One region of the Bradyrhizobium sp. Leaf396 genome, then DNA from elsewhere that is predicted to be linked to it. Evidence: riboswitches for the same ligand, from Rfam matches in the RefSeq annotation. Region 1 holds a riboswitch; the other holds the start of a gene.
What was found. A riboswitch is a leader RNA that binds a small molecule or an ion and turns the genes downstream of it on or off. The one in region 1 is predicted to bind cobalamin.
Positions count from the first base shown of each region.

Region 2: another riboswitch for cobalamin. It lies ahead of ASG57_RS20210 (TonB-dependent receptor); the one in region 1 lies ahead of ASG57_RS17190 (TonB-dependent receptor).

Region 1 covers NZ_LMQJ01000015.1:99,228-103,251, reverse strand. The annotation lists gene ASG57_RS17190 (TonB-dependent receptor) at 1-1,724, opposite strand, end outside; cobalamin riboswitch at 1,904-2,098, opposite strand; gene ASG57_RS17185 (alpha/beta hydrolase family protein) at 2,535-3,743, shown strand; gene ASG57_RS17180 (amidohydrolase family protein) at 3,976-4,024, shown strand, end outside.
Region 2 covers NZ_LMQJ01000023.1:8,615-12,638, reverse strand. The annotation lists gene ASG57_RS20215 (TonB-dependent siderophore receptor) at 1-1,159, opposite strand, end outside; cobalamin riboswitch at 1,334-1,531, shown strand; gene ASG57_RS20210 (TonB-dependent receptor) at 1,868-3,919, shown strand; gene ASG57_RS20205 (PepSY domain-containing protein) at 3,922-4,024, shown strand, end outside.

The sequences.
Region 1 (4,024 bases):
TTCGGATCGCGCGCCAGCAGGTTGTTCTTGACGATCTCGTAGCCGGCCAGGGTCCATTCGCCGCGGCCTCCCCAGAACGATTGCTTGACGCCGATCTCGATCTGTCTGCCGGTGGCCAGATCGAAATTCTTGTTGGCCGAGGACAGCGAGATGATCCCTCCGACCGGATCGACGGCCGTGGCATACTGCCCATAGAAAGCGAGGTCCTTCACCGGAGTGTAGACCGCACCGGCGCGCCATGTCGTCGAGGAGAACGACTTCTCGAAGCTGTTTGCGGGCACGACATAGTCGGTGCGCGTGATGGTCGGTTGATCCTGGCGGACGCCGGCAATCAAGGAGAACTGCTCGGTCACCGACAGCCTGTTTTCGGCAAACAGCGCATATTGGTTCGTCACGCTGCCGTAACCGGGAATCGTGGCGTTCGGACTGCTGAACGAGCCTGGGCTAAAGACGTAGGGGTTGACGGACGAAGCGCCGCCATAAGGAGAGTTGTTGGTGTGCGTGAAATTGATGCTGTTGACGTCGAAGCCCGCCAGGAATTCGTTGGCCATGCCAAGCACATGCCCGCGGAATTTCGTATCCATGCGATTGCCGACCTGCTGCTGATCGTGAAAGATCTCGATATAGCTGGCTCGGTCGATCAGGCCGGTGGCAGGGTTGTAGGCGTAGCTTTCGACGTCCTTCCAGTGCCGCTTGGAGTTCAAGTAGTAGAGAGTGTTCTGGATCGAGATGCCGTCGGCGGCTTGCCAGTCGGTCTTCACCTGGTTCCAGCTATCCTGGTAGCGGATGTGGCTGTCGCTGACGTTGTAGTTCTTGAAGCGAAGCGCTTCTTCGAGCTTGCCGTTGATCAACGGCGTGCCGAAGTACCGCGATGGATGGCGATCACCGTAGTCCGTGGACAGCGTCCAGGTGACGTCTTCGTTCTGCCGGACCTGGACCGCGGCATGAAGTGCAACGTTTGATGTGTTGTCGCGATCGACCCAGCCGTCCGACATGTTGCCGATGGCGGTGATCCGATAGGCGACGTTCTTGCTCACGGGACCGCCGCTGTCCACGGCAATCCGCCGCGTCATGTTGCTGTCCAGCGAGACCTCCGCCTCGTTGCGAGGGACCCACAAGGGCAGTTTCGAAACAATGTTGATGGCGCCGCCGACCGCACCTGCGCCGTACATCACCGACGCAGGGCCGCGTAGCACCTCGATGCGCTCGGTCGACCATGTGTCGAACGGAAAGGTCACCGTTCCCGCGCCGATATAGAGCTGTGTGCCGTCATAGAGCGTCATGACGGAGCCAAGGCCCGTGAAGCCGCGGGTGTTGAAGGAGACGCCGCCATTGCCCGGTGCCGGGCTCGCAGTGAAGCCGGTGGCGTTCTGCGTCACCGCGTCGAGAACGTTCTGCTGGCCGCGTTCGGAAAGCGTCTCGGCCGAAATCACCTCCACGCTGGCCGGCGTCTGCAATCGCGTCAGGCCCAGCCGGCTGCCGGCCGTGCTCGCGCCGGTGAGATTGAGCGTCGGTGCGGCGAATGCCGATCCCGCCGGGCTGGCTGTCGGAGCACGCGTTTCGGCGGCAGCCAGGTTTCGCTGTTGTCGTGAGCGCGCGAGACGCGCAGCCTCGCTGCGTCGGGTACTCCTGACATTCGGTGGCTTCGCCGATGGTGCCACCACGACCGGATCGAGCGTCTGGGCCGGGCCTGCGGATTGTGCCCAGCCATCGGTCGAAACCATGAGGCAGGAGAAAGCCGCTAAACAGAGCAACGCCCGCCGATGTCGTGGCGCAAATATTGTGCGGGAGGTCATCAATGGACTCGCGATAACGTGGCACGTCACCGCGAACGCAGCTTGGCCGCTGCCTCAAGAGCAAGGCAGCTCAACACTCACCAGGACACCCCGCCCAATGTGCTCGCGTGTGACCACGACTGACGGCAGGTCTCCTGGCTCGCGGGTCGCTGCCTTGCGCCGCCTTCCCAAGCTCGCGAGCTCAGTGGCGTTTGGCGAAGGCTCGCCGCTTACAGTTGCGGGGGCAGCCACGGCGTTGGGGAAATCCCGCACCGTATTCCCTATTGATCTCCCGAAGGAGAACCGTCGCAGTCACCCTAGTTTTATTTTCAAAGGGCTGTCAACTGGCTGTTCCCGACACGGTTCAGCGCGTCGCACCTTCATCGGCGACGCACGGATCGTCCACCGGGCGGTGTCGGGCGAAACACGAATCCGCTCTCAACTCTCCCCCCGAACATTATTCCATTCTACCTAATTCGGATCCAGCGTATTCGGCCAAGGGGGCGGTCGTACGTCGTCACGAGCGCTGGCTTGGTCGCGGTGGACGCGGCGGCATTGACGGCGGTTTGTTGCGTGCAAGGCGAGAGCGCGCTCGGATCGCGAGGGCGGACGGCGCCCATATCCGGCGAAGCCTCTTGGCGAAGCCGATAGCCTGCGTACGGCGAAACCGGCGGATTCCCAACGGCACAAGGCGTTGCGAAACACAATCTCAACGCAAATTGTCTAGGACCGGCCCATCCTCTCTCAATGGGTCCCTGCATGGCATTGCTCCCGCGCTTCTTCCTTCTCGTTCTGCTTCACGTCATCACCATTTGGCCGGCGGCGGCACAGGATGGTGAGCCCGTCAGATTGTCTGCTGCGATACAGTATCAGTTCATTGCGCGCTGGGATGTCGATCGGCTGAACAGGATTTTGCAAGCCGATACGCCCGCCTTCGCCGGTATCACCGTAACCTACAGTCCGGCGCGCAATCCCGTCCGGCTCTATCGCGTGACCTATTCGTCGGTGGTGCCCGAGCGCGGCAACAAGCCGACGGTCGCATCCGGACTGATTGCGATCCCGGAAGGACAGGCCACGTCGTTTCCGCTGTTGTCCTACGAGCACGGCACGGTCTACGGCAAGCAGCAGGTGCCTTCATTTCCCGACCAGTCACCCGAAACCCAGCTGATGATCGCGCAGTTCGCGGGGCAGGGATATGTCGTGATCGGAGCCGACTATTTCGGGATGGGCACGTCGGCAGAGACGGAAGGCTACATGGTGAAGGGAAGCCACCAGCAGGCGACCTACGACATGCTCGTGGCCAGCCGCGCCGTGTTGGATCATCTCAAACTCGCCACGACCAAGCTGTTTCTCGCCGGCTGGTCGCAGGGCGGATTCGTCACCATGGCGATGCTGGAGAAGCTCGAGCAAGCCGGCATCAAGGTTGACGCCGCGGCGACCGCCAGCGCGCCGGTCGACGTATTCGTGGCGCTGAACGGCTTTCTCAATTTTCCCCGCAAGAACGATGCGAGCTGGGTCAACTCGCTGTTCATCCTGTCGGCGTTCTCGTTCGAAAACTATTATGGCGTGCCCGGGCTGGCCCGCTCGCTGATCGCGGATGCCTATTACGACGTGGCACGCAAGGCTTATTTGCGTGAACCCTACGACGCCGCCGCCGTGCCGACGGACCTGCACAAGCTGCTCCGTCCCGACTATTTCGATCCGCAGTTCTTCGCAGCTTCGGCCTACGGCCGGCTCGTCGCGCAGACACAGGCCTATCGCTGGATCATCAAGAGCCCAGTGCGCAATTATTACGGCGAGACCGACGAGGCCATCAGTGTCGGCCTCGGCCGGCTCGCCATGACCTATCAGCAGGCGATCGGCAACGGCAATCCCGCGGTCGAAGCCGTCTCCACCGGTCCGACCACCCATCGCGGCACTTTTGCGACGGCTGTGCCGAAGTGGAAGGCATGGTTCGACGGGCTTTGATGCGGCCGTCATGGCCGGGCTCGCCCCGGGCATCCACGTTCTTCGCACTCAGCGGATGGCGGGGACGAGCCCGGCCGTGGCGCTGTGTATCCATTGCTCATATCCGAAGGGCATGCATCGCTCTGCATGCCGCCTTGGCGTCGCCGGAGGTGGTCGTTGCAGTGAAAATCTGTCTTGATGGGGGCCGGGATGAGGCCGGCAGATGCGACGGCCTTCGTGGTGGAGTGACGACATGAGCGGGTTGGTGATCTCTGGCGGCCGGGTGGTGGATCCCGCGAGCG
Region 2 (4,024 bases), on a different contig from region 1:
CCGCGATCGGGCATAGCGTCCCGGCATTGCGCATCGAATACATGTCGATGTCGACCTGCGCCACGCGCAAGTTCTGGCGGAATTCGAGCGCTTCATTGAAGCGATGCTTGAACTCATAGCCGATCACGGCCTGGTCAAATCCGATTTTGTCGAACCCGGGTTCGCCAGTGTAGGTGCTGACCGGAATGCGGCCGTTCGGATTCGGTAAAAGCGTGCCGTAGGCCGGCAGATACTGGTGGACTTGGCCGTCGAGGCGGTCCCGCTGTGCGCTGGCCAGCACCGTCAAGCTGGTATCGGTGGTCGGCTGCCAGGTGAAGCTCGGCGCGAGGAAATAGCGCTGCTCCTTGTTCATGTCGACAAACGTATCGCTGTCGCGCGCCAGGCCCACGATGCGATAGAGAAACTCGCGATTCTGGTCGATCGGACCGGAGAAATCGAAGGCTCCCTGAATTCGATTGAAGCTGCCGGTTTGTACCTCAACCTCGTTACGCTGTTCGATGGTGGGACGCTTGCTCACCATATTGAGAATGCCCCCGGGGGAAGCTTGGCCGTAGATTCCGGAAGACGGTCCCTTGAGAATTTCGATTCGCTCGAGTCCCCATGGCTCTGTGCGAGGTTGAGCGAACTGAATGGTCGAGTCGTAGGGCAGACGCAGGCCGTCGAGATAGCGCGGTGCGATGAAGCCCCGAACCCTGACCTCCGTGTCGAATACCGACGCTGCGCCGTACAACTGGCCTTGCGTGCCCGACACATACCGAATTGCCTCGCCCACATTCTGCGCCCCTTGGAGCTCGATCTGCTGCCGTGGCACGACATTGATCGATTGAGGCGTTTCAAGAATAGGCGTGTCCGTCTTAGTTCCGGTTGCACTCTGCCGTGCAACAATTCCGTTAACGGGGCCATTGGCTCGCTCGGAGCCCACGCCCCTTGACCCGGCTTCTGGAGGAGCGGCCGACCGTTGTGCAGCGATGGCGGGGCGACGGGTCGCTCCGACACGCGCGGCTCTGCGGGCTGGCTGCGCCGGCCTTACCGCCGGCTTTGGCGCATCCACGGTTACTGGCGGCAATGTTTGCTGTTGCGCCAATGCTATTGACGGCCATTCAAGAAGAAGGATTGCAGTACTCGCCGCGCTCAACAAAGCCGCACGAGATGCCGTCACTCCAAATGATCTCACCCTCGCCCCCGAAAATGTACTGTTAGTCGTTACTGCTAGATGAGTGACCGAAGGCATGTCGCGATGTCATCTAGAATAGATTTAAGGAGAGGCTTTCGCAGCTGGCTGTGTTATTTGAAGCACGGCGCAGCCTTCCAGTTGACAGTGTCTTGCATATAAAACTAATGTGATCGCGACGGTTCTCCTTCGGGAGACAATAGGGAATACGGTGCGGGGGATGACCCCCCAGGCCGTGGCTGCCCCCGCAACTGTAAGCGGTGAGCCTTCGCCAAATTGCCACTGAGCCTGCGGGCTTGGGAAGGCGGCGACAGGCAACGACCCGCGAGCCAGGAGACCTGCCGTCAGTCGTGGTCACACGCGAGCACATTGGGCGGGGTGTCCTGGTGAGTGTTGAGCTGCCGACCTCTTGAGGCAGCGGCCAAGCTGCGTTCGCGGTGACGTGCCACGTTATCGCGAGTCTTATTGATGACCTCCCGTACAAGCGTCTTCCTACGGCGTCGCCGCGCATTGCTCCGTTCAGCTGCAATCTCCTGCCTTGTGGTATCGACCGATGGCTGGGCACAGGGCTCCGCAGAGCGGGTCCAGACGCTCGACCCCGTGGTGGTGCAGCCGCCAGCAACGCCGCCGAATGCCCGCAGCACCCGACGCAGTTCTGCTGCTGCTCGTGCCGCGCATTCACGCCAGCAGCGTGACATGGCCGCCAGAACTGGCACTCAGGTTGCCGCACCGACCGGTCCCGTGTTCGCCGCACCGACGCTCAACCTCACCGGCGCAAGCACGGCCGGCAGCCGCCTCGGCCTGACGCGGCTGCAGACCCCGGCCAGTGTGGAGGTGATCTCCGCTGAAACCATTTCCGAGCGCGGCCAGCAGAACATCCTCGACGCGGTGACGCAGAACGCCACCGGTTTCACGGCGAGCCCGGCGCCGGGCAATGGCGGCGTCTCGTTCAATACCCGCGGCTTCACGGGCCTGGGCTCCGTCATGACGCTCTATGACGGCACTCAGCTCTATATCGGCGCCGGCACGGTGACCTTTCCGTTCGACACATGGTCGACCGAGCGTATCGAGGTGCTGCGCGGCCCTGCGTCGGTGATGTATGGCGCGGGTGCGGTCGGCGGCGCCATCAACATCGTGTCGAAACTGCCGTCGTGGATCCCTCGCAACCAGGCCGAGATCTCGCTGGACAGCAACATGACACGGCGAATTGCCGTCGACAGCGGCGGTCCGATCAACAAGGACGTCGCCTATCGCATCACCGCCACCGGCAACATGTCGGACGGCTGGATCGATCGCGACGACACCTCGAACGTCGCGCTTCATGCCGTGGTTCAGGTCAAGCAGAACGAGGACGTCACCTGGACGCTGTCCACGGATTACGGCGACCGCCACCCGTCACGTTATTTCGGTACGCCGCTGATCAACGGCAGGCTCGAAGATTCGCTACGCTTCAAGAACTACAACGTCAGCGACAGCCACATCCGCTACCAGGACAGCTGGAATCAGGTGAAGACCGACTGGCAGGTCGCCGATGGAGTTTCGGTCCACAACACGCTCTACTATTTGAATTCCAAGCGTCACTGGAAGAATGTCGAGAGCTACGTCTATAACCCCGCCACCGGCCTCATCGACCGCAGCGACTACATCGAGATTTTTCACGACCAGCAGCAGGTCGGCAATCGCATGGATGCGAAGTTCCGCGGACATGTCCTCGGGATGGCCAACGAGTTCCTGGCAGGCTTTGACGTCAACAGCATCAATTTCACCCATACCAACAATTCGCCCTATGGCGGCTCGTCAGCCGTCAACCCGTACGACGTCGTTCCAGGCGTGTTCAACAGCCCGAACCCTACGACTCCCGGCTTCGGCAGCGTGACCAACCAGTACGCGCTGTTTGCCGAGAACAGGCTGTCGGTCACCGAGCAGCTCTCCCTGATTGCCGGCATCCGTCAGGATGAGCCGACGGTCACGCGCACCGACTATCGGGTACCCGCCAACAGTTTCGAAAAATCGTTCTCATCGACCACCTGGCGCGCGGGTGCGGTCTATACGCCCGTCAAGGATCTTGCCTTCTATGGCCAGTATTCCACCGCGGTCGATCCGGTCGGGGGGATCATCTCGCTCTCGTCCGCCAACAGGAATTTCGACCTCGCCACCGGAAAACAGATCGAGATCGGCGTGAAGCAATCGTTCTGGGGCGGCCGCGGCGAATGGACCTTGGCCGGCTACGAGATCGTGAAGAACAACCTGCTGGCGCGCGATCCCAATATTCCTACCCTGACGGTCCAGGTCGGCCAGCAATCATCGCGCGGCGTCGAAGCAACGGTCGGATTCCTGCTCGATTACGGCTGGCGGATCGATGCCAACGCCGCGTTCCTGCGCGCGAGGTATGACGATTTCGTGCAGTCGGTTGGCGGCGTAGCCGTGAACTATGCCGGCAACGTGCCGGTCAACGTCCCGCAGACCGTCTCCAACATCTGGGCGACCTGGGCTTTCGCACCGAACTGGTCGGCGAACGCGGGCGTGCAGATCGTCGGCAAGACCTATGCGGACAATGCCAACACGATGACGCGCCCGGCCTACAACATCGTCAATGCTGGCGTGCAGTGGAAGCCCGATCTGAACACCACCGTGTCGTTCCGCGTCTACAATCTGTTCGATGAGGTCTACACCACGTCGGGCGGCACCAACCAATGGCTGCTCGGCATGCCGCGCACGGCGCAGCTCGCCGTCAATGTGAAGTTCTGAGCGTGGCGCGCTCCCTGAGACGCACGCTCCGGCGGTGGCTGTATATCGGCCACCGCTGGGTCGGCATCGTCACCTGCCTGTTTTTCGCGATGTGGTTCATCTCCG